Regions from separate parts of the Carboxydocella sp. ULO1 genome, predicted to be linked through region 2. Evidence: predicted binding sites of a transcription regulator. Region 2 holds the regulator's gene; the other holds the start of a gene.
What was found. Region 2 encodes HrcA, which represses chaperone genes, less so after heat shock. Its sites were predicted from a motif close to TGTTAGCACTCNNNNNNNNNGAGTGCTAACA; they were not measured.
Positions count from the first base shown of each region.

Region 1: groES (co-chaperone GroES) is a predicted target of HrcA. The motif match lies at 14,406-14,436, and genes of this name have one in related genera.

Region 1 is NZ_BDLQ01000031.1:17,557-34,412, reverse strand. It holds gene ULO1_RS06185 (NapH/MauN family ferredoxin-type protein) at 1-43, opposite strand, end outside; gene ULO1_RS06180 (4Fe-4S dicluster domain-containing protein) at 49-621, opposite strand; gene ULO1_RS06175 (cytochrome b subunit of the bc complex) at 645-1,031, opposite strand; gene ULO1_RS06170 (cytochrome b N-terminal domain-containing protein) at 1,044-1,691, opposite strand; gene ULO1_RS06165 (ubiquinol-cytochrome c reductase iron-sulfur subunit) at 1,695-2,141, opposite strand; gene ULO1_RS06160 (hypothetical protein) at 2,134-2,346, opposite strand; gene ULO1_RS06155 (HD domain-containing phosphohydrolase) at 2,499-3,668, opposite strand; gene ULO1_RS06150 (HPP family protein) at 3,767-4,234, opposite strand; gene ULO1_RS06145 (ammonia-forming cytochrome c nitrite reductase subunit c552) at 4,393-5,685, opposite strand; gene ULO1_RS06140 (NapC/NirT family cytochrome c) at 5,702-6,136, opposite strand; gene ULO1_RS06135 (molybdopterin oxidoreductase family protein) at 6,298-8,553, opposite strand; gene ULO1_RS06130 (sigma 54-interacting transcriptional regulator) at 8,546-10,291, opposite strand; gene ULO1_RS06125 (glutaredoxin family protein) at 10,288-10,542, opposite strand; gene ULO1_RS06120 (DUF2627 family protein) at 10,549-10,815, opposite strand; gene ULO1_RS06115 (hypothetical protein) at 10,917-11,450, opposite strand; gene cotE (outer spore coat protein CotE) at 11,537-12,007, opposite strand; gene ULO1_RS06105 (hypothetical protein) at 12,094-12,426, shown strand; gene groL (chaperonin GroEL) at 12,462-14,078, opposite strand; gene groES (co-chaperone GroES) at 14,095-14,379, opposite strand; gene ULO1_RS06090 (class I SAM-dependent methyltransferase) at 14,598-15,200, shown strand; gene ULO1_RS06085 (DUF362 domain-containing protein) at 15,351-16,469, opposite strand; cyclic di-GMP riboswitch class I at 16,637-16,721, shown strand; gene ULO1_RS06080 (hypothetical protein) at 16,783-16,856, shown strand, end outside.
Region 2 is NZ_BDLQ01000012.1:47,454-62,870, forward strand. It holds gene ULO1_RS03175 (hypothetical protein) at 1-103, shown strand, start outside; gene murJ (murein biosynthesis integral membrane protein MurJ) at 96-1,664, shown strand; gene ULO1_RS03185 (spore germination protein) at 1,741-3,240, shown strand; gene ULO1_RS03190 (endospore germination permease) at 3,233-4,336, shown strand; gene ULO1_RS03195 (Ger(x)C family spore germination protein) at 4,323-5,420, shown strand; gene lepA (translation elongation factor 4) at 5,490-7,292, shown strand; gene ULO1_RS03205 (ferredoxin) at 7,316-7,504, opposite strand; gene hemW (radical SAM family heme chaperone HemW) at 7,551-8,654, shown strand; gene hrcA (heat-inducible transcriptional repressor HrcA) at 8,757-9,791, shown strand; gene ULO1_RS03220 (TCP-1/cpn60 chaperonin family protein) at 9,814-11,382, shown strand; gene grpE (nucleotide exchange factor GrpE) at 11,389-11,943, shown strand; gene dnaK (molecular chaperone DnaK) at 11,979-13,775, shown strand; gene dnaJ (molecular chaperone DnaJ) at 13,838-14,983, shown strand; partial or broken gene ULO1_RS03240 (IS200/IS605 family accessory protein TnpB-related protein) at 15,123-15,417, shown strand, end outside.

The DNA.
Region 1 (16,856 bases), on a different contig from region 2:
CCAGTACCTGCACCAGCCGCCGTAACCAGGTCCATTTCCTCATCTTGTTCACCGCCCCTCCGGGTCAACGACAATTGCCGCTTGTTCCACCGGACAGGAGTGTTCACAGATTCCACAGCCGGTACATTTTTCTTCATTGACCCAAACTTGAAAAATGGTATGATAGCCGGTTTTCCTGTTGGGCTGCAAATCCAGGTAAATTGCTTCATCCAGGAAAGGACAATTGCGATAGCAGATTTCACAGCGCATCCCCTGCCAGGATAAACAGGTTTTACGGTTTAAGCGAGCTACTCCCATGCGTACTGCTTTCCGTTCCTTGACCGGCTTTAAAGCTCCACTAGGGCAAGCCTTGATGCAAGGAAAATTAGCACAGAGGCGACAGGGATTTTCCCTGACAGCAAGATAGGGAGTGCCAACTCCAAAACCACTGCCTGGACCGGCAATCTTAATCGCTTGATAGGGACAGGCGGTGGCACATTGCCCACAACGTACACAAGTAGCCAGAAATGCTGTTTCCTCCAGGGCTCCCGGCGGACGCACCAGCCCGTTTTTATCTTTCAGCATGCGTAAAACGCCATAACCGAGAGCCCCGCCAATCAGCGCCCAGGCTTTATCCAGCATGGGCCTCGCCTCCTTTTTTTCTCTTACCAGGCCATAATGGTCAAGATAATGACTGCTACTACTGCCAGGCCCATTACTGCTGAAGCCACTGGCCGCTGGCTGGGCCGGCGATAAGGGCTCTTATCCAACCAGGGGATCAGAGCTAGAACTACGAATACCGCCCCGGAAGCCAGTAGTCCTAAAATCTTGGAGGGGATCAGTTTTAACATTTCAAACATCCAGAGATAATACCATTCCGGCTTGATATGTTCCGGGGTAGCCAGCTTGTTGGCCGGCTCGCCCAGTTCCCGGGGAATAAGCCCGGATAAAAAGAGGATGATACCGATAAAAAAGAGGGCAACCGCAACTTCAGTCAGCAAATGGTTTGGTATAAAGGGAATAGTGCCTTTTTTGTATTTGCTATTTGCCATTTTCCATCCCCCTTACAGTTCTTCCGATATACCCTGCAGCCTTACCATCAGGAAGTGCAAACCCATCAGGAGGATAGCCAGCAAGGGCAGGATAATGACATGGGCGACATAGAAACGGGTGAGGGTGAATTCAGTAACTTTCAATCCACCACGAGCCAAAATCATCAGGTATTTACCAATTACCGGTACTCCACCCATGATTTCGGTGCCAACCACTGAAGCCCAGTAAGCTACCTGGTCCCAGGGCAACAGATAGCCGGTAAAACCGAAGGCGAGAGTGAGCAGATAGAGCAATACCCCTACTACCCAGTTCAGTTCCCGCGGTTTTTTAAAGGAACCGGTATAGAAGACCCGCAGCATATGCAACATGACCAGCAAAACCATGATATTAGCCGCATAGTGATGAACAGAACGAATCATGGCCCCAAAGGAAACCTGCTCCATAATGAACTGAATACTAGCATAGGCCTCTTCCGGTGTGGGCCGATAATAAAGAGCTAGAATGATTCCGGTCACAGCCTGGATCAAAAAAGAGAGAAAGGTTAAGCCACCCAGACAATAGATGGGATTCAAGGCATGAGGCGGAACCGGATGTTCCTTGATCTCCTTCCAGGTTTCCAGCCAGCCGGTGCCAAAACGTTCGATCAACCAGGCTTTCATCGGTTACGCACTCCTCTCACTGACGATAATCTTGCCACCATCGACTTTAACTGCCAGCTGGGTCAGGGGAGCCGGCGGTGGCCCGGCCAGCACATTGCCGTTCAAATCGAATTTGCCGCCATGGCAGGGGCAATCAAAAACTTTTTGCTCCTGGTTAAAAATCACTACACAGCCCAGGTGAGTGCATTTGCGATAAAAGGCCTTGTATTCCCCTTCTTTCACCTGCACCAGTACCGCCGGAGCATCATTGTATTCAAATTCCTTCAGCTCCCCTACCTTTAACTCCCCTTCAGCTGCCACCTCCATTGGCTTGGGTGGAGTCCGCAGGGATTCAGGGGGATACAGATACTGGGTAAAGACTGAGGTGGATGATACTACAATACCAGCCAGCGGTATACCCCCCAGGAGGGTTAAAAACTTGCGCCTGGACATGTCCTGTTGTTTAGTCACGCCATTCTACCTCCTCATTGGGAAATACTGTACTTTTCCAGACATAGAGAGCAATACCGGAAATCATAAAAAAGATGCCACCATAGATGAAAACTCCGCGGCTATCACCGATTAGCCAGTATTTGCCCATCAGGCCAATGGTGGCAACTGCCAGTAAGGTGAGAAAAACCATCAGATTTGTTGCAGTACGCCACATTTTTTCCACTTTGTTCCCTCCCTTCACAAAGGTATGCAAACGCTGTTGTTTGCGGCCAACAACAAAGCAAAAGCCGTGCCAACCAGCCCGAGGCGGTTTAGCACGGCTTTGCATATTAAAATTGTGCTTATTAATGGAACTCAGTCCACCAAAATGGACACCTAAATAGTCTGGCCCATGTCTTCAATCTGTTCACAACCAAGTTTGATTGCAATAAAGGTACCGCTTTCCGTTTTCGCAATTACCAGTTGTCGGCAATGCTCCAGTATAAAAGGAAGTCCCCAGCCCAGGGACTTTTTGGTGGAAAAACCGCTGACCATGATGCTCTGCGGCAATTTTTCCAGCACAAAACCCTGGCCCTGGTCATTGGCAATGAGTACAATTTCCCCGGCACTATTTCGGCCCCACTGGATTGTCCCTTTCTCAGCGTGTTTGAGCATATTGCTAACCAGCTCAGAGAAGACCAGTTGATAGGTCTGTTGATATACCTGGTCCAGTCCCAGCTCCCCCAGCCAGTCACTGAATAACTGCCTTGACCAGCTTAAATGCAAACCATTTTCGATGGGCAGCTCCGCAAAACACTGCAGAGGTTTGAGAAATTGCTCGATCTCTTTTTCGTCAAGGAGTAATACTTTTCCACCAGTCGTATCCTTTAAAAAGTTTTGATAAATAGTCTGTATATGTTTCATTTGCCAGTCGTGCCGACCCCGGGGATTATAGGTTTTTTCCCACCAGTTAATAAAAGCGTTCACCACCCGGGAGTCCCACTGTTGACCCGCTCCTTTACTCAAAATGTCAATGGCCTGGGCCTGAGGCATTCCCGAACGATAGATTCGATCGCTGGTCATGGCATCAAAAGCATCAGCAACAGCGATTATCCTGGCACCCAAATCAATAGCTTCCCCAATTAAACCAAAAGGATAACCGCTCCCATCCCAGTGTTCATGATGTTGCGTAATGGCAGGGAGAATATCCCTGAACTCGCCGAAACTTTCCAGAATGCGGCCAGCAATCAATGGATGTTCTCTAATCAGTAGCAGTTCGTTTTCCTCTAATTTGCCTGGTTTATTTAAAACCTGGTCGGGAACCCCAATTTTACCTATATCGTGAAACAAGGCAGCAAGATAGATACTCTCCACCTGTTCCGACGGCAAATCCAGCTCACGGGCAATGATTTTAGCATATTCAGCCACATTCTGAGAATGATGTCTGGTATAACGGTCCCGCTCTCCCACTGCCTGCACAATCGCTTTCACAGCAGCTAATAAAACCTCTCTAACCTGAGTAGCAGAACTCCCAGTACCAATTTGTGTGAGAAATTTGACTTCCATTGGACTAAGAAAAACCACCTTTCAGGAAAATGAGCTAACTTTGCTTGCTCCACTACTGTGCAATCAGAAAGAAAACTGTCCATCTTTCAGGACACCTGTTATCCTTCCTCCACCTCAACCCGGGATTCAGGAATTAATTCAGTGAGCCGGTAGGATATATAACGGATAAGCAGCATGATACCTATTCCGCTGGCTACGGGCAGGAGCACAAACCACCAGCCCTGGCCTGTATCACAGGCCAGGAAGGCAGTAGCACCCCCAGGAGGGTGAAAGGTGTCGGTGACCAGCATTACCAGAAAAGCCAGAAAAACCGCTATCGCTACTGCATACCAGGTAGTGCCCAGGATTTTGGCTGTTGCCACTCCGGCCAAGGCAGACAGGACGTGTCCCCAGAAAGCAGTTTTCCCTTCGGCCGGCTGACCCTTTCCCAGGGCAAAAATCAGCATAGCCGAGGCACCAAACGAGGGGACAACCAGGGAAAAACCCTGATTTTTGGTCAAAAAAAGGAGAACAAACATGGCGATGCCGCCCCCTAGCAAATGGGCCAGTTGTCGTTTTTTATTCATCCCGTTCTCACCCCGGTATATTCTTATGCAAAAATTGTACCATTCTTTTTAGCCCAGGGTCAGCGACAACAATTTGGCAAATGATTTTTGACTAGTTCTTTAAGCCATTTACTACCACTTAAAAAGAACTCCCGGCAAATTTTGCCGGGAGTTCTGCCTTATTGAGCCGGTTTAACCGGTTGTGCCTTTTGCCCTTTGGCCATCGCCTGCTGAGCCAGTTCCTGGGTTTCTTTGGCCATCAGGATAGCTTTACCTAAAGTGTTAAGAGCCATATCAGGGTTGTGGAAACCGCGGGAATTTTCCGCCGCAATCCAGTCCCAGCGCCACTGGGCCTGCACTACCTTGCGCTGAGCCTGGGCAATCAGATTCTGATCTGCCCCGGGAGTAGCCAGAGCCAGTTTGATCTGGTCATGAGCCTTGGCAATTTCTTTGGAAGCAATAGTTTGCAATTCCCAGGTCCGGGACTGGATATCATGTACTTTCTGTTTCAGCCAGTCTGTGCCCTGGGTATGGCACTTGGTACAAGACTGTTCCAGAGTTTTCAAAGGACTGGTCCACCAGTGGGAAGAATATTTTTCCCCGGAAGCATCCCGCATGTAGGGCATATGGCAATCAGCACAGGCTACACCAGCAGTACCATGGGTACCGGTAATCCACCATTCGAATTCGGGGTGCTGTACCTTCCGCATGGGTGCCTTGGAATCAGGATGTTCCCAATCCTTGAAGCCCTGCTTGGCATCATAGTACTTTTCAATATCATCCACACCAAAACCATTATCCCAGGGGAAAGTTAATACTTTCCCTTTATCAAAATAATATTCCACGTGACATTGACCACAAACGTAGCTGCGCATTTCCTGGCGGGTTGCCTTGGTGACATCAATACCTCTTCTTTTCATCGCTTCGATGAAAGCAGGACGGGTAACTCTCAGTTCATTGGTTTTGGGATCATGGCAATCAGAACAGCCAATGGGATGTTTAGTCTGTTTGGCGATATCGCTGAACAAGGTATTATAATACCCATCTTCACCCAGTTTTTTGTAGAAAAGGGGCACCTGGGTGGATTTACAGGTCATACAGGTTGCCGGGGTATTGGGTTTTAAGCGCTTGGTGGAAGTTACATCTTCAACGGCATAAACATGACCCCGGTCTTCATTATAATCCTTGGAAAAGCCATAGCCAGCGAACAGCTTCTTGATTTCCGGCTCTGTATCCGCCTTGGGAACCTTATCAGATCCACCAAATTCTGTCATCCCGCCCTCTTTGTTTTTCAGATAGCTGGCATACTGCAGGGGATATTTATCCTTCCATAAAGATGAATCTACAGCTTCTTCCTCACTTAAGCCAACCCCACCCTGCTGACTGCTAATATTAGAACCACAGGCAGCCAGGGCAAAAATGCTGGTAATGGACATACCGATTAATAACCATTTTTTCGCCTTTTGCCACATATGTATCCCTCCTCTGCTATTTTTGCGTTCTGCCGTGGGGCAGACCCCGGTGACAGAAGGTACAATCCTGGCCGGAAAGTTTTTCCACGTGGGTCCGGCTCACCGTAGTGCGATGGCATTCAACACAGTTAGCCTGGATAACTGCTTTCGATTCCGGTGTCACTTTAATCTGGGCCGGTACATCCCCTAAAGTTACCGCCCAGACGTCTCTGAGGCCACTTTTTGCCTTAAAGGGGATTTTTGCCGCCAGGTTATGGGGGGCGTGGCACTCATTACATTTGAGCTCCCGGTGAGACGAGTTTTGCCAGGATTTATGGGCTTCTGCCATAACGTGACAACTGCTGCAAAACGCACCGCTGTCAGTATAAGCCATGCCGCCGGTAAACAAAACTACTAAAGCCAGCATCAGCACGGCTCCCAGCAAAATCCCTTTGCCTTGTTGTTGGAACATCCTTTTTCCCTCCTTCGCTTTGAGAAAGTTTTTCTCTTCACTTTATGTTATAGAATTACTCCAGGCAAATATTGAGTTAGCAAATTTTATGCCACTTACCGGTTGTAACCTGGCTACCGCCTCTTGAATAAAAAGTGTCCAAAAATGCGGAAAAGTGTCCGTTAATCAGGACACTTTTCCAGGCGACAGATTCCCAGTTTGAACAATGGCTGACGGCTGAGAGGGTTAACTACATTGCCGATCAAGTTGTTGCCCGCAGTTGGTTGCTGGTAATCGGCATCTCCGAAGTGAAAGGGCAGAAAAACCTGGCCGGGAGCAACGGTGTCACACAAGCGTGCCCGGGCAACGGCCGTCCCCCAGGGAGAAACAATCCGTACCTTTTCTCCTTCCTTGATGCCCAGGGACTGAGCGTTCAGCGGATTGATTTCCAGAAAGGGTTCTGGCGCTAATTGCTGAATCTCGGGAATGCGTTTGGTTTTGGTCCGGCTATGGTAATGTTCCATAATCCGGCCGGTATTTAGATAGAAAGGATATTCCTCAGTTGGACGCAAAATTTCCCCTGGTATATCCGTAGCAAAAAGCCAGGCCTTGCCCGCAGCCTGATTAAAATCACCGTAACTCTGGCTCTGTTCCGGATCAGTCCAGAAATGTCCATCAGTATAGAGCCGCTGCTGGCTAACACCCCCGGCCGGATAAGGCCATTGTACTCCCCGCTCCTGGCGGATCAAGCCATAGGTAATACCACTCATATCACAGGGCCGACCGCGGGACAGTCCTTTCCACTCCTCAAAAACCGCTTCCGGATCCGGCCAGGCAAAAGCCTCTTCAGCTCCCAGTCGTTTTGCTACCAGCTGAATGATTTCCAGATCCGTTTTGGCCATTCCCGGCGGATTCACCGCCCGTTCCGCCAGGTTCACCCGCCGTTCCGAGTTGGTATAAGTACCGGTTTTCTCGCCCCACTGAGCAGCAGGCAGGAAAACATCAGCATACTGCGCGGTTTCTACTGGATAAAAGATATCCTGCACGATGAGAAATACTTTTTCCAGCAAAGGCCGAACCCTTGCCTGCTCGGGCAGGGAAACCACCGGGTTAGTGGCAATATTCCACATTACCTTCAGTTTGCCCTCGGCTACCATGTCCAGCATGGTACCAATGTCATTGGTACCTGCGGGTAATTCTTCCGGCTTAATCCCCCAGTAAACAGCCACTTCCTGGCGATGCCGGGGATTCTGCCAGTTGCGGTAACCAGGCAGAAAACCACTGGCTCCCACCTCCCGGGCACTCATGGCCGCCGCCTGCCCCGTCAGGGAAAAAGGCGCCGCTCCCGGGCGTCCAATATGTCCGGTCAGCAAATGAAGAGTACAAATGGTGGAAACAGCCTCCACCCCGGCAGCACTTTGAGTAACCCCCTGGACAAAAACAGTGGTAGCTGCCTTGGCTTCAGCAATCCAGCGAGCCACCTGCTCAATATCCACTGCCGCCACCCCGCAAAGGGGAGCCACTTCTGCTGGAGAATATTTTTTCACGATTTCTTCTACCCGTTCCAGGCCGACCGCCAGCCGGGCTACTTCTTCCCGGTTAATTAAATTATCCCGGAACAGTACATGCAAAATAGCGTTTAGCAAATAGATGTTAGTACCTGGCCGTAGCTGCAAATGTAAATCTGCTACTCGTGCTGGAATGGTGCGGCGCGGATCAACTACTATCAAGCGGGCTCCTCGTTCCAGTCTGTTCTTGAGCATACGCCGCCACAGCTGTGGATGCATCTCCGCCGGATTACAACCGAAAATCAACAAACAATCCGCCAGGTCCAGATCTTCATAACAACCCGGTGGCCCATCAGCACCAAAAACTTTGATCAACCCCTGTACTGTCCCGCTCATACAGAGTCGGGTATTGGAATCAAAATTAGGTGTTTTCAGTACCCCCCGTGCCAGTTTGGTCAGGGCATAATTCTCCTCCAGGGTCAGCTGACCGGAACCATAAATACCTACTCCTTCCGGCCCTTGTTCCGCTATAGCTTCCCGTATTTTGTCGGCAACAACCTGCAAAGCTTCCTCCCAGGAAACCGGCACCAGCTGTCCGTTTTTGCGGACCATTGGCGTGGTAGCCCGTTCCGGATGCCGGAGAGTTCGCCACTGATAGGCTCCTTTTATGCAGAGCTGGCCCCGGTTGGTTGCACAGGCCTCATCACCACGGATCGCCACCGGGGTATCCCCTTCCAGTCCCAGCAAGAGCCCACAGCCTGTAGAGCAATACCCGCAGGTAGTGGATACCCAGCGCTCGGCTTTACCGCGCGCCAGATGCAAAGCCCGCCGGGTCAAATCCAGCATCATATCTTCCAGCGCTGACGGGGGCGGCACGGTACCGGTACTTTTATGCAATTGTCTGGCCGCATCCATCAATCGCTTAATCATGGTCCTCCTCCTTGCCGGACAAGCCATATTTCTTCAACTTCTGATAAAAGGCTGAACGCTGGATCCCCAGTAGCCGGGCCGCTTCCATCCGATTGCCTCTGGTTGCCTGCAGTGCCTGCAGAATCGCCTTTTTCTCCGCCCGCGCTACTACTGTTTCCAGGCGCAGGTCATTTTCTCCCAGCGGTCCACCCCCGGTAACCTGTTCCGGCAAATCCTGCAAAGTAAGCAGTTTCTGCCCTGGTTCCAGCATATTAAAAGCATATTCCAGCACATTCTCCAGCTGTCGCACATTCCCCGGCCAACTATAACTTAGCAAAAATCGTTCCAGTTCCTTGTCATAACCCTCTACTGAAGTCAGATACTTTTTGTTAAACTTCTCAATCAACATCTTAACCAGGGCCGGAATATCATCCCGCCGCTCCCGCAGTGGCGGCAACTGTAAAGTTATTACTGACAAGCGATAATAAAGGTCGCTGCGAAATTCCCCGGCCTGCATCATGGCTACCAGATCCCGATTGGTAGCGGCGATCAGCCGAACGTCCACAGGAATGGGCTTGTGTCCGCCTACGCGGACAATCTGGCGCTCCTGCAAGGCTCGCAGGATTTTGGCCTGCATGGCCAGCGGCATATCCCCGATTTCATCGAGAAAGAGGGTTCCGCCATGAGCCAGTTCAAACTTGCCGGCCTTACCGCCTTTTACCGCCCCGGTAAAAGCCCCTTCCTCATAACCAAACAACTCAGCTTCCAGCAGATTTTCCGGAATCGCAGCACAGTTGATACTGATAAAAGGCTGATCAGCCCTGGGACTGGCCCGATGTATGGCCTGGGCGAAAACCTCTTTTCCGGTACCGCTTTCTCCCAGAATCAGAACCGTAGCATCACCGCGAGCCACTTTGCGAGCCATATTCTTAACTTTCACCATGTGCGGATTTTCGCCAATAATGGCCACAAAGGGGTCTTCCTCATGCTTTAAAGCTGAAAGCTCACTCTGGTAAAAAAGCAGCTTCCGTTCCAGCAATTGATAGCGAGCCACCAGATCCCGGGTTTCGACATTTTCCACCGGCACCAGTTTGACCAGGCCGCCAATAATCAATTCACCGCAACGTAAAGGCAATTCAGAGAGGAAATAGACTTCATCATCCCTGGTCCAGGTTTCCCCGATCCGGGGCTGACCGGTAGCCAGTACCTGACCCATGTGACTTTCGGGAAAAAGGGTTTTAAGAGGCATACCCTGGATTTCAGCCAGATTGACACCGAACAGTTTTTCCCAGTACTGGTTGACGGTAATGATGACCCCATTGCTGTCCACTACCGCCAGCCCTAATAGAAGGTCACCCAGCAGCGTTTCATACATTTGAATTAAGAGTCGGGAAGCGCCTATTTCTTCTTCTTCCAGTTCCAGACAGCTTTTTTCCTGTTGTTCGATCACCGCCCAGACTCCCAGCAGTTCCCCATCGCGCCAGCAAGGTTGATAGGAGATCTGGATTGTTTCTCCAATATAGGTCAGCTCCCGACAGCGCAGAGACTGCCCTCCGGCCAGGACCTCAAAAATCCGGCTCTGGGGCATCATTTCACTGATCCGCCGTCCCTGCCAGAGCCCTTCCGGCCAGCCTAAACGCTGCAGGGCAGCAGATGTAGCCCACTGGATAAAACCATAACGGTCCACCCAGTAGGCAGGCAAGTCCAGCCCTTCACAAAGACCGGCCAGCTCGTCCAGTTTCAATTCCAAAGCTCTCACTCTCCTCTCCTCGCCAGTTCCCGCTTGAGCCAGAGTTCGCTGATTTTACCGAAAAATATCGGTTCACCATCAATGGCCACTACCGGAATTTTCTCCTTATACAGCTCAAACAGCTGCGGATCCATGGTGATGTCCACTTCTTCCACTTCCAGTTCCCAGTAACGCTTCACCCTGTCGATAATGGCTTTAGCCTTGTCACATAGGCAACAATTTTCTTTGGAATAGACAGTGATCTTAAACTTTTTATCCATTCTCATCTACTCCAGAAACTTGATTTTGTTTTTGACCCGTCCCCGTGCCTTGTCATAGTGGTAAACAAAACACAATATCACATAAAGCCCAAACAGCAATGCTGCCGAGCCCAGGACCAGACGCACCAGAGCTTCCGGCCAGGATGTCCCCGGCACCGCTGCCAGTAATACCAGCCCTTCTTTGACCTGATCCAGTCCGATAGCTCCCAGTAACGCAGCCCCAAATAACTTGGCAAAAGATAATAAGGTTTGTTTGCGGGTATTTTTGGCCATTTTTCATTCCTCCCTGCCTTAAATATAACCTAATTCGGTGAAAAAAGTCTATGCCTATGAAGAAAGAAAAAAAACCAGCTTGAGCCGGTTTTCGCAAACCCTTATTCCATGCCTGCCTGTTGCTTCAAAACAGCCAGCTTGCCGGAGGCAGCTTCAGCAAAACTTTCTGACTCCCGTAACTCTTTTAAAACCCCATTTAGTTCACTGGTTTTGGGCGCAGGAGATTTGGCCAGGCGCTGAACAAATTTCTCTACTACCTGATTGCGCAAATAAATACAGGTAGCGATATTGCCTTCCGCTTCCTCCATTTCCCGGGTAGTGGTTTGCAGGCCATCCAGTTCCTGCCTCAACTGCTGGTTCAAAGCCAGAAGTTTTTCGGCTTCCTGTTTGGTTTGGGCCGGTGTTGTTTTCCCATATCCCAGGGCCTTGATACTGTCAGTCAGCTTCTGATACCCTTCTGCTTCCTTGTTTATTACCCCGGAGAGAGTGGTAACAAAAGCTCTCAATTGTTCCTGGCTGACAGCCGCCGGTTGTCGTTCAGTTACCTTTTTTGGCTTGTCCCCACTACAACCAAATAAAAAAAGGACAAGCCCCAACCCAACGGTTACAGCCAGCGCAATCCGGCGCCAGTCCATCATATTCCCTCCTCGTAACAACTTGCACTTTCTCTCTTTCTCTTAATTGTATTTTCGACAGTTTTTTTCTTTTTCCTTCTTTTTTCTTAATCTTCTTCGGCAGGATAAGCTAATACCCGCAATTTGGTCAATCCCATGATTTCAGCGGTAAAACCTATCTCCACCGCACCCTTGATCTCTTCTTCCTCCAGATAATAAGAGCTGACCTGGGGTTCTTTTTCCTCAGTTAAATGCAATTCTTCCCCCTGTTCCAGCCGACCAGTAAGGTTCTCCAGTTCGATCTCACAGAGATAGTTGAGCCTCTCCCTCAGCAGCTCCGTTTTCTGGTTTTGCTCATAGGCATACCAGACGGTCAGCTCCAGATCACCATTTATAATCACAGTATCGCCAATTATAGAACCGGAAAAGTTATGATCTGCCGCCCAGCAGCCCAGGACTTTGCTGGCTGGATGCAGGGGCTTGAGCTGAAACTCCAGAATATGATTTTTCTCACCGCGGGCACAGACTGCCTGCACCATCACCTCCCGCAGTTGACCTTCCCATCTGCTACATTCCACACCAATCCCTCCTTCCATTACTATAAGATATATTTCTTTTTCTTCCCATCCATGCATAAAATGAGGGTGAAAGGAGGAATGGCGGCATGAGCCAGGAAGAGCAGCAATTTCGCAATCTGCTTCCCCCGGAAACCGAAACTGCTCTACAGTATGTCAAACAGCGGCTCTCGGAAACCATCAGCTTTCTCGGCACCCTTGCCTCCGCCTATTCATCTATGGCCAGTGCCGCCAATCAGCTCAGCGCCAACGCCTTCTCCCATCGCAGCGAAATCGATGAAGCTGTAGAGCGTACAGTGAAAACGGGAGAAATTATTGATAAGCTTTTAAAATTGCTTAAACTGCTGGTCAATGAATATCAGACCCTGGTTTTGCTGGACCAGGCTGAGTTCGCCAAAAACTTCCTTGACGATGACACATAAAAAGAAGGCAGGAATTATCCCTGCCTTCTTTTGGCTTACATCATGGGAGGCATGCCGCCACCGGGCATGGCCGGTTCTTCTTTTTTGGGCTCATCGGCTACCAGGCACTCAGTGGTGAGCAACATAGCAGCGATGGAGGCAGCATTCTGCAGAGCAGAACGGGTAACTTTGGCCGGGTCCACGATACCGGCACTGATCATATCTACATATTCACCGGTCAGAGCATTGAAGCCAATACCAGGATCAATGCTCTTGACTTTTTCAACTATTACGGAGCCTTCCAGACCGGCGTTATTGGCAATCTGACGCAGAGGCTCTTCCAGGGCCTTACGGACGATAGCCACACCAGTAGCTTCATCGCCTTCAGCCTCAATGGCAGCCAGAGCCGGAATTACATCCACCAGAGCGGTACCGCCACCGGCGACGATTCCTTCTTCCACAGCAGCCCGAGTAGCATTGAGAGCATCTTCAATGCGCAGTTTCTTTTCCTTCATTTCGGTTTCAGTAGCAGCCCCCACCTGGATTACCGCTACCCCACCGGCCAGTTTGGCCAGCCGTTCCTGTAGTTTTTCCCTGTCATACTCGGAAGTAGCATCTTCCCACTGTTTGCGGATCTGGGCCACCCGCTTCTGAATTTCTTCAGCAGAGCCAGCCCCATCCACAATCACGGTTTCTTCCTTGGTTACCTTGACCTGACGGGCCCGACCCAGCATGGACAGGTTAGCTGCATCCAGCTTGCGGCCCAGTTCTTCGGAGATAACCTGACCACCGGTCAAAATAGCGATATCTTCCAGCATAGCCTTGCGGCGGTCGCCGAAACCAGGAGCCTTGACAGCTACGCAGTTGAAGGTGCCCCGCAGTTTGTTAACCACCAGGGTAGCCAGGGCTTCCCCTTCCACATCTTCAGCGATGATCAGCAAAGGCTTACCAGTTTTCACTACTTGCTCCAGAACAGGTAGAATTTCCTGAATGGAGCTGATTTTCTTATCAGTGATCAGAATAAAGGGATCATTCAGCACCGCTTCCATACGCTCGGCATCAGTTACCATATAGGGGGAGATATAACCCCTGTCAAAATTCATCCCTTCCACAACATCCAGGGTGGTACCGATACCTTTGGATTCCTCAACGGTGATTACCCCGTCCTTACCCACTTTTTCCATGGCTTCAGCGATCAGGTTGCCGATTTCCGGATCAGCAGCGGAAATGGAAGCAACCTGGGCGATAGCTTCTTTACTTTCCACCGGACGGGCCATTTTCTTGATTTCCTCAACAGCAACGGCTACAGCCTTCTCAATCCCCTTTTTCAGGATCATGGGATTGGCACCAGCAGCCACGTTTTTCAAACCTTCGCGGATAATGGCCTGGGCCAGCACAGTCGCAGTAGTGGTACCATCACCGGCTACATCATTGGTTTTGGTCGCTACTTCCTTGACCAGCTGGGCACCCATGTTTTCAAAGGGATCGGGCAGTTCGATTTCCCGGGCGATGGAAACCCCGTCATTGGTAATCAGCGGGGAACCGAACTTTTTCTCCAGAACCACATTGCGGCCTTTGGGGCCCAGAGTTACCCGCACAGCTTCAGCCAGGGTATTTACCCCCCGTTCCAGAGCCCGACGGGCTTCTTCACCGAAAATAATCTGCTTCGCCACTTGCTAAACCCCCTTATTATTCGATTACAGCCAGGATATCCCGTTCATTCAGGATGAGATATTCCTCGCCTTCATATTTCACTTCAGTACCGGCATATTTGGAGTAGATCACCCGGTCACCTACTTTGACTTCCGGGGCTATCCGCTCACCATTTTCCAGCAGACGGCCATTGCCGACAGCTACTACTTCCCCTTCCTGGGGCTTTTCCTTGGCTGTATCGGGTAACACAATCCCACTGGCAGTTACTTCTTCCGATGCCAAGGGCTTAATGACAATTCTGTCTCCAAGCGGCTTAATCATCACTGAGAAACCTCCTCTTTATGTACTATTAGCACTCAATTAAATAGAGTGCTAACACATTCCTTATAATACCTGATTTTAGGCAAAAATGCAAGTTCTTTGCCCTGCATAAAATACAGACACATATTTTATTTTTTCGTGAAATTTCCTGTTGATTATCTAGCATAAAACTGGTAAATTGTATAAGGATATGTCTAATTACAGGAGGCAACCAGCCCATGGCCTTTGATTTTCATACTCTGCTTGCCAGTGAAAAAGCGCAAAATACTCCACCCAGCCAGACTGCCCGCTGGGTTCTTCCCCTTTTCCATGCTACCAAAGGCCCAGTTCTGGACCTGGGCTGTGGCAATGGGCGGGATAGCTTGTATTTTTTTGAACAAGGCCTGCAAGTGGTAGCTGTAGACATTGATGCTGAAGCTATCGGTAGGCTGGCTTTAAAAGCAGAGTTCGAGTGCCTGGTGGCTGATGCCCTTAATCTGCCCTTTCGGGAATTCTCCTTTGATGCCATTTACAGCTTTGGGCTCCTTCATGTTTTTACAGAAAGCATCGAGGAAAACCGGCAGCAGGTATTAGATGAGGCCTGGAGAGTGCTTAAACCCGGTGGAATTGCCGTTTTTACCGCCCTCTGGACCGATATCCCCGGCTGTGGCCTGCCCGAGCTTTGCTGCCTTACCGAAGCAGAAGTAGAACAACTGGTAGCGCGCAGCCCTTTTGAGTTAATGTCCAAACAAATTGTTAATGACCACTCCCTCACCGGCTGGGAAGGCATCTACTGGCGCCTGGTGCTGCGTAAACAAAAGCGTGTGCAGATCATAAAATAAACCCCGTGAGCCCTGGTACTCACGGGGTTGTTTGTTCTTTAATAGCCGCTTTAGCCAGGCCATAAATACCGCTAGCTGTAGCTGACCCAATAATCCCTTCTGCTCTGATTAAGCTTCTTGTCTTAGTATATGCCTGCCACTGGCATCTGGTTACTTTTTCCGACCGAACAGTTTGAGCAATAATCCCTGTTCCAGAATAACAGCATCAAAGGGACAGAGTTCCTGGCAACAATAGCAACGAATACATTGCTCATAGTCTACCATCGCTTTCCCATTTTCGATCTTTATGGCTTGCGGTGGACAATGCTGAGCACAACGGCTGCAACCGGTACACTTTTCATTCATAACCGGCCGATAGGTGAACTGATTCTGGAAAAAGCGGACCAGAAAAGGCGGGACCCGCCCATCCAGAGACTCCAGGTTATAGGGGGGCTGAAAATTCCAGCGTAACTCCCGGCCACTGCCTACCACTTCAATCCTCTTCAACCCCGGTACCAGCCCCCGGGCCAGAGCCAGCCGTGATACCGGCAATTCCTCACTGTTGAAACCCATCATCTGACCCATGACCAGGTCAACAGCAAAGCCATTAGTGCCGCCCAAAATCACTCCCGCTTGAATAGGCGAACCATTACGGGGGCCATTGCCTTCCATCCCAACAATTCCGTCTACCAGGAAAAAAACCGGCTTAACCAGCAGGGCCAGGTCAACCAGCATAGCAGCAAAATCGTCCCGTCGCTTCAGGCGCAGGTGAAACTGAGCTTTGCCTGGACCCACTATGCAGCCAAACAAATTCTTGACGGCCCCGGTGATGCCCATAAAGGAATGGGTCTTCATTTTGGCCAGAGAGATAACTTTATCCACCTGTTGCAGTTCACCGGTCAAATGGAACTTGCGGATTACTTTTCCCTCAGGAAAGGAATACTCCGCTGATTCGGCAAATGCCAGCAATTCCGCTCCTTCTTCCCGGCATACCCCGGCTATGCCGTTTTTTTCCGCCGCCTTCATGCCACTGCCAATTCCAGGACTATCTCCGACTAAAGGTATGCCACCGGCCCTCTTTACCTGACGAATTACCGCTCTTACTACTTCCGGATGGGTGGTTACTGCTCGCTCCGGTGGCAATCCCTCCAGCATATTGGGTTTGATGAGCACCCTCTCCTCCGGCTTAATCAAAGTTTCCATGCCACCAAACTGGTTTAGAACCTCCTGGACTCCCGCTTCCACTTCGATATAATCATAGGTTTTTGCCACTGCTGCCGCTACTTTCAATGATTTTTACCTCCTGCTTTATGAGATTTCTTTTAGTGTAGCACAATTGTTCAGTTTTAAACAAGGGGCATAACATTTCTCCAATATGGCACTCTCTCGCCTGAGGAAAAATTTTTTTAATTCCCAGAAACCCCCCTAAAATACTTTTTGAAAACGTATAATATGATAACCGAAAAGAGTAAAACCGTCGAAAGGCGGCGACACAAAGCTATAGGGGCTAAAGCTGCACAGCCATGCCAGCCAGCTGCCGGGCGAGCCTCCTTAATTTAACTGCTTGCTCGGGATAAGATTTTAAATTAAGGAGGGGTTCTTTATGAACAAACGTAAAGTCTTTTTTACCATGGCTCCAATCGCTCTCGCTACTTTAGTCCTTCTTGGTAGCGGCCC
Region 2 (15,417 bases):
GCTGGAGCGAAGCTTCAAAAAGGTGGAAAAGCGACTGACCGTGGAACTGGCGGCCCGCAGGGCTTTGCTGAAATACTGGCGAAAGGAAGACGGACATGAGTAGCAAAAGCGGTGGAGTGGCCCGGGCGGCCGGTATTTTAATGGTGACCATGATATTAAGCCGCATCCTGGGACTGGTAAGGGATCAGGTGCTTACTGCCCGCTTTGGCAGCAGCCATTTAACTGATGCTTATCTGGCGGCTTTTACCATACCCGATTTGCTATATAACTTGCTGGTGGGTGGCGCCCTGAGCGCCGCCTTTATTCCGGTTTTTTCCTCCTACCTGGCCCGGGGGGAAGAGAAAGAGGCCTTTACTGTTGCCTCTACAGCTATCAATCTGGTTATGCTGCTTCTCAGTCTGGGGACAGTGCTGGCCATGATATTTACCCCCGCTCTGATGCCCCTGGTAGCTTACAAGTTTCCTGCTGAGACCAGGGAAATAACCATTTATCTGACCCGCATTATGTTGCCTTCGGTGCTATTTACCGCCCTTAACGGGCTGATGATGGGCATTCTCAATTCCTACAAGCATTTTACCGCTCCGGCGGTAGGGGCACTCTGGTATAATGTGGCCATCATCCTGGCTGGTTGGTTTCTCGCCCCCTGGCTGGGGATTGCAGCCTTTCCGGTGGGGGTCTTGCTGGGAGTAATGGCCAATTTCCTCTGGCAGTTGCCCCGGGTGAAAAAAATAGGCTTTCGTTACCGGCCGGTACTGGAGCTCCGGCATCCTGGCCTGCAAAAAATGCTGTGGCTGATGTTACCGGCTTTACTGGGGCTGGCGGCTAATCAGATCAATCTGATTATCAATCAGAATCTGGCTTCCGGACTGGATGCAGGCAGTATCACAGCCCTACGGGTAGCCAACCGCCTGATGGCGGTACCTCTGGGGGTTTTTGCCTTTGCGATTGGGGCTGCGGTTTTTCCCACCCTTACCTCACTGGCGGCTGTGGGCAAAATGTCGGAATTCAAAAACACTCTGCTGGATGGCCTGCGTTCGGTTTTTTTCATTACCCTGCCGGCAGCCGCAGGTCTGATGGCATTAGCAGAACCCATTGTGCGCCTGCTGTTTCAGCAGGGCAAGTTTTCTGCTGCTGATACCCGGCTGACAGCCCTGGCCCTGTTCTGGTATTGTCTCGGCCTTTTTGCCCAGGGAGCGGTGCTGGTGGTAACCCGGGCTTTTTATGCTTTGCAGGATACCACTACTCCTGTAAGTGTGGCAGTGGTAACAATCTTAATCAACTATCTACTGAATGTAGCTATGGTGGAGCGCTTTGCAGCGCCCGGGCTGGCTTTTGGTTATTCGGTTACAGGTATTATCAATTTCCTGGCTTTGCTTTATCTTTTGCGGCGCAAGACCGGGCCTCTCGGACTGTCCCAGCTGGTGCGTTCCTGGGGCAAGGGCAGTATAGCTGCTCTGGTGATGGGGATAGCGGTTTATTTCCTGGACCAGGGGCTGGTGCAGGTGGTCCCGGTCAGCCAGAAGGGAGGGCAGTTGCTGGAAGTACTGCTCACTGTGACAAGTGGAGCTGCCCTGTACTGGTTGCTGGCTCGCCTCTTCAAAATGCAGGAAGCGGAACAGGTGCGCCAGCTGGTGCGGCGTTTGAACAGGCAACGAGCGGCTTAGCTCTTGCCTGTATTTTTTTTCACCTCGGAGAAATACTAACCTCAGCAGGCAGAGTTTGGCTGAACGAGGTGAGAGTATGCGCTGGTTCGGGGGTAAAAAGAGCAATTCGCTGAAAGCACGGGTTCAGTACCTGCAGGGACGGTTTCAACAGGCCCCTGATTTTACTATTCGCTATTTTCGCATTGGCAAAAGCCTGGAACAGGAAGGCGCCATTGTTTTCTTGAAAGGCATTGTTGATCGCACCATGGTCCATGCCGATATTCTGCGGCCTTTGCTGATCTGGGGGCGGCAGACGGAGAGCGTGGACTGGCAGGCAACAGAATCTTTGTTGTTATCGGTAGGGCAAATCAAGGAACTGGGAAACATAGAGGAGGGGGTACAGTCCCTGTTGCGCGGGGATACCCTCTTGTTGCTGGATGGGCTGGACCTGATTTATGCCATTAATACCCGGGGCTGGGAAAAACGGGGCATAACGGAACCCTCCTCGGAGCCGGTTATTCGTGGTCCTCATGATGGCTTTACAGAAACCCTGGTCACTAACCTGTCCCAAATTCGGCGGCGGCTGAAAACCACCCGGCTCAAAGCCAAACGTTATCAGGTGGGGAGATATAGCAAGACTGATGTGGCTTTGCTTTACCTGGATGGTATCGCCAATCCCCAGGTAATCGAGGAGCTGGAGAAACGGATCGAACAGCTGGATCTGGATGCTTTGCAAAGCAGTGGCCAACTGGAACAACTGATCGAAGATAATCCCTATTCTCCTTTTCCCCAGATTCAGTCCACCGAGCGACCGGACAAAGCAGTGGCCAATTTACTGGAGGGCCGGGTGGTTTTGGTGGTGGATGGTAGCCCCCAGGTGCTGATTGCCCCGTCGGTTTTCAGCCAGTTTTACCAGAGTCCGGAGGATTACGGTTCCCGCTGGCTAATGGCCACTTTTGTGCGCCTGATGAGGCTGGGCGGGTTCATAGTGGCTCTGACTCTGCCGGCAATTTATATTGCCTTGATTTCTTTCAATTATGAGATGATACCTCTGCGCTTATTGATACCTCTGGCGGAAAGCCGTTCCCGGGTGCCTTTTCCGCCCATAGTTGAGGCAATGCTGATGGAAATAACCATTGAGCTGTTGCGGGAAGCGGGGATTCGCCTGCCCAGCCCTATCGGACAAACTATCGGTATCGTGGGCGGTCTGGTGGTGGGCCAGGCGGCCGTGCAGGCTGGCCTGGTCTCCAATGTTATGGTAATTGTAGTAGCGGTGACAGCCATTGCATCTTTTGTGGTGCCTACCTATGATGTGGGCTTTTCGGTACGGCTTTTGCGTTTCCCCCTTATGTTTCTGGCCTCAGCCTTTGGGCTGGTGGGGATTGCAGTGGGTTTGACCATGTTGCTGGCCCATCTGGCTATTCTGGAGTCGGTAGGTACTCCTTATGCCCTGGGTATCAGCCCCTTGCGCCTTAAGGACTGGCTGGATTCAGCTATTCGTGCGCCTAGCTGGTTTCTGAATCAGCGGCCTACCATCGGTCATCCCTTGAACCGGACCAGACAGCAGACGGGAAAGGGGGAGAAAAAGCATGAGTAAAACGGCACCAGCAGGCAAGCTTACCCGACAACAGCTATTTTTCCTTATTTCCGGGATCCAGATCGGGGTGGGTATACTTTCCTTGCCAGCTGGTTTGCACAAGGTTGCCCGCCAGGATGGCTGGATTTCCGCCTTTATTGCGGGGTTAATGGCTGCCCTGGGACTGGTGTTTATCCATCTGGTTTGCCGCCGCTTTCCCGGACAGGCCCTTTATGATATTCTGGACAGCGTTTGGGGGAAATATCTGGGTAAATTCTGGACTGGATTGTTTATTATCTATTTCTGGGCTACAGGGGCGGTAATTTTCTGTATATATTTGGAAATCCTGCAAATCTGGATGCTGCCCCTGACACCGCGCTGGGTCCTGATTATCCTTTTAATGTTACCGGTTTTTTACCTGGTATTCAATGGGTTGACTGTACTGGGACGTTTTGCGGAAATGCTGTTTCTCATCAGTGCCTGGATTGTGATCCTTCTTTATTTCCCTCTGCGGGAGGCTCACTGGTATTATCTCAAACCCATCGGTACGGCAGGCCTGAAAGCCATCCTGCTGGGGAGTTTTAAAGCAGCTCTGGCTATGCTGGGGTTTGAGTTTTACTGGCTGGCCTATCCCTATACCAGTCCACGGCGGCGCTTGCTCTTCTGGGCCCTGGCTGCCAATGGCCTGGTTACTATTCTCTACATGGCAGTAACAGTAATTGCTTTTGCTTTTTATAGCCCGGAGGAGATTGAAAGCTGGCGCTGGCCGACTCTGGGCTTACTCAAGGTGATTCAGTTTTCTTTTATTGAGCGGATGGAATATGTGATTTTAGCTCTTTGGGTGCCGGTAGTCCTTTTGACTGTGATTGGGATGTTTTATGGTGCCGGTTTAGGAACAGCGCATTTGCTGAAGCGTAAGGATCATCGTTATCTAACTTTGCTTCTGGTCCTGCTGGCAGGGGTTGTCGACATATTTTTACCTGATGCTGATAAATTGAGTAAACTGGGAGATTATCTGGGTTATGCCGGTTTAGGGCTGGGGATCCTCCTGCCAGGACTAAGCTGGTTGCTGGCCAGTTTGCTGCCCAGGGGAGGGATGAGGAATGAAAAGAATTAAAACCCTGGCTCTGGGCTTGATTCTATTAATCACCAGTGGTTGCTGGGATGCCAGACCCCTGGAAGAAAGCACCATCACCCTGAGTGTGGGGATTGACCGGGATGAACGGGGACGGTTGCTCATGACCACCGTGGCTCCAGTGCTGGAGGAAGATGCGAAAAAGAAGGTACTGGTTGTCTCCACTCTGGCCCATACTCCCCGCCAGGCTCGCATGAATCTGGACCGGATGTTACCAAATCCGATCAGTGGTGGTAAACTCCAATTTATTTTGATCGGTGAGGAACAAGCCCGAAATGGTATCCGGGGTATCATGGATGTGTTTTTCCGGGATCCTGGCAATCCTTCTACTGCCTATGTGGGAGTAGTGGAGGGCAAGGCCCAGGAGCTCTTTATGCAGGAATATCCTGATAAGCCCCGCATTTCCCTTTACCTGGCCAGCCTGGTCAAACACGGTAAGGGGGAAGGAAAGGTGATACCTGTTACAGTGCAGCGCCTGCGCACCATGATGTATGATGAAGGCCAGGATACCTTTTTGCCCTATTTTCGCCGGGGGGCCAAGGAAGTTAGCCTGGCTGGCACTGCGTTGTTTATAGAGGACAAATTCAAAACAGTCCTGCCGCCACGGGAAAGCGCCTGGCTCTCCCTGGTTAACGGCGATACCAGCAGAATAAAACTTACTATGCGCTGGCGCAAGGATGAACTGGAAACACCTGATGACTTCCTTTCGGTCTGTTATTTTGCCGAGGATCGGGACTTCAAGGTGCATAAAGGAGAGGGGTGGAAAGTGGAAATAAATCTAAAAACCAGGACGTCCCTGGAGGAAGTTCCCTGGGATTTAGATTTAAGTGATAAAAAAACTGTCAAGAAAATACAGAGTTTTTTAAGTCAGGAAGCTCAGAGGGAAATCATGAATATGTTGCGGTTTGTACAGAAAGTGCCTGCTGATGTCCTGGGTGTGGGCCAGCGGATACGGGCAGAGTTCCCGCGGGAATGGCAAAAAATGGACTGGAGGCAGGAATTTCCCCGGGTAAAGTTTCAGGTCAAGGTTCAGGTGGATATTGCCCGCACTGGATTGACCAAATAGGATTGCTCCTCAGGGCAGAAAATGCTATAATATTTTGGTAACTGATGCCCTGAAGGAGGACAGAACAGCATGGTCCATGACCATATTCGCAATTTCTGCATTATCGCTCATATTGACCACGGCAAATCCACTCTGGCCGACCGGCTGTTGGAATATACCGGCACCTTAAGTGAACGGGAAATGACGGAACAGGTGCTGGACTTGATGGAACTGGAAAAGGAACGGGGTATTACCATCAAGCTGCAGGCTGTGCGCCTCAATTATAAGGCCAGGGATGGCAGGGAATACATCCTCAACCTGATTGACACACCTGGCCATGTGGACTTTACCTATGAGGTATCCCGAAGTCTGGCCGCCTGTGAAGGAGCGCTGCTGGTGGTGGATGCCTCCCAGGGGATTGAGGCCCAGACTCTGGCCAATGTCTATATGGCCTTAGAGCATGATCTGGAAATCATCCCGGTAATCAATAAAATCGACCTGCCCAGTGCCGAGCCGGAGCGGGTGCGGCAGGAGATTGAAGATGTAATCGGTCTGGATGCTTCTGAAGCCATCCTGGCTTCAGCCAAAGCCGGTATCGGGGTGGAAGAGATTCTGGAAGCCATTGTAGCCAAAATTCCGGCTCCCAAGGGGGATCCTGAGGCTCCCCTGCAGGCCTTGATTTTTGACAGTCACTTTGACCCCTACAAGGGGGTAATCGTCTACTTCCGGGTAGTGCAGGGCACCATCAAAAAAGGTATGAAGATTCGCTTCATGGCCACGGGCAAGGAGTTTGAAGTCACCGAAGTGGGGACTTTCCGGCCTTTCCCGGTGCCGACAGAGCAGCTGTCGGTGGGTGAGGTGGGCTATCTGGCGGCCAGTATCAAAAATGTGAAAGATACTACTGTTGGGGATACTATTACCGAAGCGGAGCGGCCGGCTGCTGAGCCTTTGCCCGGTTACCGCAAGGCCACGCCCATGGTCTTCTGTGGCCTCTATCCAGTGGATAGCGGGGATTATGAGGATCTGCGGGATGCCCTGGAAAAGCTCAATCTCAATGATGCGGCCTTAATCTATGAGCCGGAGACATCGGTGGCGCTGGGTTTTGGTTTTCGCTGTGGGTTCCTGGGGCTGTTACACATGGAGATTATCCAGGAGCGCCTGGAGCGGGAATACGGCCTGACTTTGATCACTACTGCCCCCAGTGTGGTCTACCGGGTTTTTCTGACCAACGGGGAAGTAATCGATATCGATAACCCTACCAAATTGCCGCCGCCTACTCAGATCGAACACCTGGAGGAACCCTATGTCAAAGCCACCATCATGGTGCCCAACAATTTTGTCGGGGCAATTATGGATCTGGCTCAGGAAAAGCGGGGCAATTTCCTCAACATGGAATACCTGAGTGAAAGCCGGGTCATGTTGCATTATGAACTGCCCCTGGCGGAAATCGTTTATGATTTCTTTGATCAGCTTAAATCCAGGACCAAGGGTTATGCTTCTTTTGATTATGAATTCATTGGCTACAAGCCATCCAAACTGGTCAAACTGGATATACTCATCCACGGGGAAGTGGTGGATGCCCTTTCCTTTATTGTCCACAAGGACAAAGCCTACCAGCGCGGGCGGCAGATGGTGGAAAAACTGCGGGATCTCATCCCCCGCCACCAGTTTGAAATCCCTATCCAGGCGGCCATCGGCAATAAAGTCATCGCCCGGGAGACGGTCAAGGCTTTACGCAAAAATGTACTGGCCAAGTGTTATGGCGGGGATATTACCCGGAAGAAAAAGCTGCTGGAAAAACAAAAAGAAGGGAAAAAGCGGATGAAGCAGGTGGGAAATGTGGAAATTCCCCAGGAAGCCTTTATGGCAGTGCTCAGTATTGACCAGAAATAAAAGAGGCCGGGTTTCCGGCCTCTTTATACTTCGGCAATGGCATCAGTGGGGCAATTTTCCAGAGCTTCCCTGGCCTCATCCTCCAGGTCATCTGGCACCTCATCCACAATGGCTTTGGCTTTGCCTTCATCATCCCAGTCATAGACATCGGGGCAGGTGCTGACGCAGGCGCCACAGCTGATGCACAAATCAGGATCTACCTTGACTTTCATGGTCTCAACCTCCTTCGCCTACAGTTTGCCCGAAAGGGGGAAAAATATGCTGGGGGTCTATGTTCATGTTCCCTTTTGTTTGCGAAAATGCCATTATTGTGATTTTTATTCCCGGCCGGCCAGCGGGGAAGAAAGGGAGCGCTATCTTGACCTTGTTTGCCAGGAAACGGAAGCGGCTGTCCGGCAGGTGCCGGAACGAGAAGTGGATACCATTTTCCTGGGGGGCGGTACTCCGGGGCTGCTGGGTCCAGAGGGCATAAAAAAAATTCTGCAGGCTATTGCCGGGAATTTTCATATCATCAATACCGTTGAAATAACTATGGAGACAAACCCCGGGGCAAATAGAGATATCTGGCCGCTAATGGCAGCAGCAGGCATCAACCGGGTGAGTCTGGGTGCTCAGGCGGCCCAGGAGCGACTGTTACGGGTTTTAGGCCGCTGCCATACCTGGCAGGAAGTCCAGAACACGGTGCAGGCAGTTCGCCGGGCTGGCTTAACCAACCTCAATCTCGACCTGATGTACGGATTGCCGGGACAATCCCTGGCGGACTGGCAGGAAACAGTAGCAGCTGCCCTGGCGCTGGAAGTGCCCCATCTCTCCCTTTATGCCCTGAAAGTGGAAGAAAATACCCCCTTTGACCGCTGGGAAAGGGAGGGCAGGATAACCCTGCCGGAAGAAGAGGAATGGGCGGAAATGTACTGGTGGGCCAGGGAAAAACTGGAGACAGCAGGTTACCTGAATTATGAACTGAGTAACTTCGCCCGGCCAGGATTCGAATGCCGGCATAATCTCAAATACTGGCGCCGCCAGCCTTATCTGGGACTGGGGCCGGCAGCCCATTCCTGCTGGGGGAATGTACGCTGGGCCAATCCCGCCAGCCTGGAGGAGTGGGAAGCAGAAGTTCGGGCTCGGGGCTGGAGCGGGCAGCTGGTGGAAAGGCTGAGCGAGAAAGAAATCCTGGCTGAACAGGTTATTCTCGGCCTGCGCCTGGCCGAAGGAGTGGTTCTGACCCCGGAAATTGAGGCAGAATGGTCAACAGTTATAGCTTCTCTGAAGCAGCGGGGTCTGGTCCAGGTTTCGGGAAACAGGCTTAAACTCACGCGGCAGGCCTGGTATATTGCCAATGAAGTGATGGCAGAGTTTATCTAGTACCTTGACATTCCCTGCCCCAGGTGGTATTTTTTAAGTAGTGGCCTTTAGCACTCGTCTGGTGAGAGTGCTAACAACGGGCCTGGCGGAAGGTGATGAGGGATGCAATTGGATGAGCGGAAAAAGCGCATTTTACTGGCGATTATTCAGGACTATATTGCTACCGCTGAACCGGTAGGCTCCCGAACCATTGCCAAAAAGTATGAGCTGGGGGTGAGCCCGGCTACTATACGCAATGAAATGGCCGACCTGGAAGAAATGGGCTATATCGAACAGCCTCATACTTCAGCGGGGCGGATTCCCTCAGACCTGGGCTATCGCTATTATGTGGACTTTTTGATGGAGAAATACCGCCTGGCTGATGAAGACCGGGAATACATCCGCCAGGGGTTTGAAACCAGACGGATGGAAGTGGCCCAGGTGATTCAGCGGACTGGCCAGCTGCTGTCCCAGATGACCAATTATACCACAATAGTGCTGGGACCACAGCTGGGCAAAACGGGGATTAAGCATGTGCAACTGGTACCGGTAGAACCAGGCAAGGCCTTGCTGGTCATGGTCAGCCTTTCCGGTCTGGTACAGAACCGGCTCATCGAGATTCCGGAAAATTTGTCTGCCGAGGATTTATGGCAGATTAGCCAGGTATTGAATGCCAAGCTCCATGGCAAAACCATAGCCGATATTCGCCGCACCCTGTTGCAGGAGATTTATTCTGAACTGGCCCGGCAACGGGCGGTGGCGGAACTGGTACTGGATTTACTCAGCCAGGAGGAGCTTCTGAGCGGGGAGGAAAAGGTCTATCTGGCCGGGATCCTCAATATTCTTAACCAGCCGGAATTTCGCAATATCGAGAAAATCAAGACTCTGTTGTCCCTGCTGGAACAGGAGGAACAGCTGCGCCACCTGGTTCAGCCCGAGGATGAAGGCTTGCTGGTGCGAATCGGGGCAGAGAACCCCATTCAGGTGATGCGGGATTGTTCCATGATCACTGCTACCTATACGGTCGATGGTCAGGTGGTGGGAGCCATCGGGGTACTGGGCCCCACCCGGATGGAGTATGCCCGGGTGATGGCCCTGGTGGAATATATTACCGAAAACCTCTCCCAGATGCTGACCGATTTTTACCGCCGCACCTAGAGCGGCTGAAGGAGGTAAGGCAATGAGCTTAAAACAGCAAGCTGTCCAGGCCACCGAGGTGGATGAGAAACTGGCAGCTCTGATGACCAATGCCAATGCCATCAGGGCCATTGCCGCTGCTGTGGAAGGCACTCTGGGTCCTAAAGGTCTGGATACCATGCTGGTGGATAAATTCGGTGACGTGGTCATCACCAATGACGGCGTCACCATTTTAACGCTGATGGAAGCCAATCATCCGGCCGCCCGATTGCTGATCAATGTGGCAAAAGCCCAGCAGGCGGAAATCGGTGATGGTACTACCACTGCCACTGTGATGGCCGGGGCCCTGGTTGCAGAAGGGGTTAACCAGGTAGTACGGGGGGTGCCGGTCACCAGGGTGATCGAGGGCATCCGGATAGGAGTCAGGGGAGCCCTGGAGTTTATCGAGCAACAGGCCCGCCCTGTACGCAGCCTCAAGGATCCCCTGCTCTATCGCATTGCCTACATAGCCGGACGGGAAAACGAGGATATTGCCCGCCTGGTAGTGGATGCAGCCCGCCTGGTGGGAATCAAGAAATTGAAGGAACCGGGCTTTAAGCTGGCAGATACGATTGTGGCCGAGGAAGGGGCCGATAACCAGGTCTTTTCCGGGGTGATCATCAACAAGGAACCTATGAATGACGAGATGCCCCGGGACCTGCGGGATGTAAAAGTCCTGATCATTGATGATGCCCTGGAACCGGAGGAGCTGGAAGATGAGGCCCTGGCTACTGAGGCCGGTTTCAATCGCTATATGGAATTACAGCAGGAATTCAAGGATAATGTGCGCAAAATCGTGGATCTGGGTGTAGGACTGGTTATCGTTGACCGCGGGGTAGAGGCCTGGGCGGAAGAAACTCTGACTGACGCCGGAGTGATGGTGTTACAGCGGGTTTCCAACAAGGAACTGCGCAAGGCAGCGGAACATACAGGAGCCCGACCCATTAAACGCACCGGTCTCAAGCGCTCCCCGGAAGAACTGGTTCGCTATCTGGGCCAGGCCAAATGGGTGCTGGCTGATGAGCGCCTGGAACATGTGCGGATTCTCGGTGGTGCTGGTAAACCTATGGCTACCGTGCTGGTGGGAGCCGCCACTGAAGAAGTAGTCGGTGAACGGGAGCGGATTGCCAAGGATGCCGCTTCCTCCGTTCAGGCTGCTGTTTGTGGCGGGGTAGTGGCCGGAGGCGGTTCCCTTGAGCTGGCTGCTGCTCGCCAGGTGGAAAAACTGCGGGAAAACACCCGGGGTATGGCTGCCTATGGTATTGATTGCGTGGTGGCTGCCCTCAAACGGCCCCTGGCCCAAATCGTGGAAAATGCCGGCTTCAATTCTCTGGAGAAACTGGGGGATGTGGTAGCTGCTCAGGCGGAAAAAGGCAATAACGCCCTGGCCATAGATTGTGACAGCGGTCAGGTAGTGGATATGTGGGAACTAGGCGTGGTTGATCCGGCCCTGGTGAAACTGCATGCTTTGCGCGCTGCCGGGGAAGTCGCTGAAGCTATTCTGCGGATTGATACCATCATCCGGAAAAAAGAGGAGAAAAGCAGCAAGCTGGAGCCAGAAATGGAGGAATAGGGAGACATGACCCAGATGGAAGAGGATAAAAAAATGGAAGCCAATGAACAGGAACCGGCCGGGGCCGGAGCTGCTCAGGAACAGACGCAGGAACCCGGTCAGCTGGAACAGCTGCAACAGCGAATAAATCAACTGGAACAGCAGCTGGCCGAGGAAAAGAATGCCCGCTTGCGGGCCCTGGCTGATCTGGAAAACTTCCGACGGCGGGCCCGGCAGGAACGGGAAGAACTGTTGAAATATGAGGCAGAAGGCCTGATTACAGCCCTCTTGCCGGTTATTGACAATTTTGAACGGGCTCTGGCGGCTACCGGAGAAGAAGGCCAGTTACGGCAAGGGGTGGAAATGATTTACCGCCAGTTGATGGAAGTCCTGACCAGAGCAGGGCTGACTCCGATGGAATGCCAGGGCCAGGAATTTGATCCTCACCTGCATCAGGCTGTTATGCAGGTCCCAACTGAAGAACAGCCGGAAAACACCATTGTGGATGTGTATCAAAAAGGATATTATCTCAAGGATAAGGTAATTCGCCCGGCCATGGTCACAGTGGCCGTCAGAAACTGAGCAACATATAATCTTTAGGAGGGTGAAGGACAGCTATGAGCAAGATTATCGGCATCGACCTGGGTACAACCAACTCCTGTGTAGCAGTAATGGAAGGTGGCGAAGTGACGGTTATTCCCAATGCGGAAGGGGGCAGAACCACTCCTTCTGTGGTGGGCTTTTCCAAAACCGGGGAACGGCTGGTGGGCGAGGTAGCCAAGCGCCAGGCGGTAACCAACCCGGAACGGACGGTGATTTCCATCAAGCGCCACATGGGCACAGATTATAAAGTAAACATCGATGGCAAGCAATATACTCCCCAGGAAATCAGTGCTATGATTCTACAGAAATTGAAAGCTGATGCGGAAGCCTATCTGGGTGAACCGGTAACCAAAGCGGTAATCACTGTACCGGCATACTTCACTGACAGCAAGCGCCAGGCTACCAAGGATGCCGGGCGCATTGCCGGTCTGGAAGTAATGCGGATCATCAATGAGCCTACCGCTGCGGCCCTGGCCTATGGTCTGGATAAGGAAGAAGACCAGACCATTCTGGTTTATGACCTGGGTGGTGGTACCTTCGATGTCTCCATCCTGGAACTGGGGGATGGGGTCTTTGAAGTCAAGGCTACTGCCGGTAATAACCGCCTGGGTGGTGATGATTTCGACCAGCGCATCATCGACTGGCTGGTGGCCGAATTCAAAAAAGAAAACGGCATCGATCTGTCCCAGGACAAAATGGCTATGCAGCGATTGAAAGAAGCAGCAGAAAAAGCTAAAAAAGAACTGTCCAGCACCACGGTGACCACTATCAGCTTGCCCTTTATCACTGCGGACCAGAACGGGCCCAAACACCTGGAAATGACCCTGACCCGGGCCAGGTTTGAAGAGATGACCGCTGATCTGGTGGAAGCCACTATGGGTCCCACCCGGCAGGCTCTGAAAGATGCGGGTCTGGAGCCCAAGGATATCGACAAGGTCTTGCTGGTAGGCGGTTCTACCCGGATTCCGGCCGTTCAGGAAGCTATTCGCCGTTTCCTGGGCAAAGAACCTCACAAGGGTATTAACCCCGATGAATGCGTAGCAATTGGTGCTGCCATCCAGGGGGCAGTGTTGTCCGGGGAAGTCAAGGATGTAGTCTTGCTGGATGTTACGCCCCTCTCCCTGGGGATTGAAACCCTGGGTGGGGTGTTTACCCGGATTATTCCGCGCAACACCACTATTCCTACTTCCAAGAGCCAGATTTTCTCCACTGCGGCGGATAACCAGACCCAGGTGGAGATCCATGTCCTGCAGGGTGAGCGGGAAATGGCAGCTTACAACAAGACCCTGGGCCGGTTCATCCTGGATGGCATTCCGCCGGCACCGCGGGGTGTACCGCAAATTGAGGTTACTTTTGACATTGATGCTAACGGGATTGTGCATGTTTCCGCCAAAGACAAGGCGACCGGGCGGGCCCAGAGCATTACCATCCAGTCCTCTTCCGGTTTGAGTGAGGAAGAAATCCAGCGTATGGTCAAGGAAGCAGAAGCCCATGCGGAAGAAGACCGCAAGCGCAAGGAAGAGGTAGAAATCCGCAATAATGCCGATTCCATGGTTTATCAGGCGGAAAAAACCATCAAGGATTTCGGGGATAAGGCGGATCCGGCCAAGGTGGAAGCAGTGAAAAAGGCGGTAGAAGAACTGAAAACTGCCCTGGCTGGCAATAATATTGATGAGATCAAGGCCAAGACCGAAGCCCTGACCGCACCCCTCTATGACCTGACGGCGGCCATGTACCAGCAGCAGGCCCAGCAGCAGCCGCCTCAGAATGACAGTAAAGACGGTCAGGATCCCAATGTGGTAGATGTGTAAACTGGCGGGGGAGGAGACTCCCCCTTTTCCTAATTGCCGCAAAAAGTTTGAGGTGGTAGCTGATGAGCAAACGGGATTACTATGAGGTGTTAGGGGTTGGCCGTAACGCCACCGAAGAGGAAATCAAGAAGGCGTACCGCAAATTGAGCAAAAAGTATCACCCGGACCTCAACCCTGGAGATAAAAGCGCCGAGGAAAAATTCAAGGAAATCAATGAAGCCTACGAGGTGCTGTCTGACCCCCAAAAGCGGGCTGCCTATGACCAGTTTGGCCATGCCGGGGCCCAGGGCTTTGGCGGCCAGGGGGGCTTTGGTGATTTCCAGGGCGGCTTCGGTGGTTTTGGGGCCGAGGAAATCTTCGGCGATATTTTCGATATGTTTTTTGGCGGTGGTAGCCGTAAGCGCCAGGGCCCGCAGCGGGGTTCTGACCTGAGTGCGGAAATTGAGCTGACTTTTGAGGAGGCGGCTTTTGGCACCACCAAAACCATCGAAATTCCCCGCACCGAAACCTGTGAAATCTGCCATGGTACCGGGGCGAAGCCGGGCACCGGGCAGCGTACCTGTCCCACCTGTAATGGTACGGGACAGCAGCAGATTGTGCAAAATACGCCTTTTGGCCGCTTTATCCAGAGCCGCCCTTGCCAAACCTGTGCTGGACAGGGTAAAATTATTGAGCAGCCCTGTCAACACTGTCATGGCAAAGGCAGGGTAAGGAAATTGCGCAAAATTACCGTCAACATCCCTGCCGGGGTGGATAGCGGCACCCGGGTGCGCAAGGCGGGGGAAGGGGAAGCCGGCCTCAGAGGTGGGCCGCCGGGAGATCTCTATTTGATTGTACGGGTTAAACCCCATAAGATTTTTCGCCGTGAGCACAATGATGTGGTGATGAAATTGAATATTTCCTTCCCGCAAGCAGCCCTGGGAGATGAAGTGGAAGTACCCACCCTGGAAGGGAAGGAGAAAATCAAGATCAGTCCCGGCACCCAGAATGGCACAGTCATTCGCTTGCGCGGCAAAGGCATCGTAGATGTCCATGGCCGGGGGCGGGGTGACCAGCGCATCGAAATCCAGGTGGAAGTGCCGACCAAATTGACGGAACGGCAAAAACAGCTGCTGGAGGAACTGGCGGAAACCATGGGACAGAAGCCGGCAGGAGTTCACCAGGAAAAGAGTTTTTTTGATAAAGTGAAGGATGCCTTTATGGGCTAAATGATGGAGGTATGCAGCAGCTTCAGAAAACTAGACTATAATTGATTGTATTTAACTGTTTTGCTACATTAAAGGTATGGAACTATTATCCATTGGAGAAGCAGCAAAGTCCGGCAGGGTTTCGGGGAGCTGATCAGGAATGCCAAAGAAACACGAGAAGAACAAATTTAGCATAACTGTGTGCGGGGAGTTTTTTCCGGAGATTTACCCGGCTCACCGGTCTTCGAAGTGGAGCCGGGGCGAAGAAGACCCGCTGACTACGGAGATGCGTCTCTTCTGTGCCTGTATGCGGTGGGCCTTTAACCGGCTCCTGGAAGGTGCTTCCCGCCATGAAATCAAGAAGTCAGGACAAGAACTTTTCGGGCTGAACTCCCGCTTTGTCGATGACTCCAGACTTAAAGCACAGGCCCTGCTGGACTCCCAAACAGAACTGC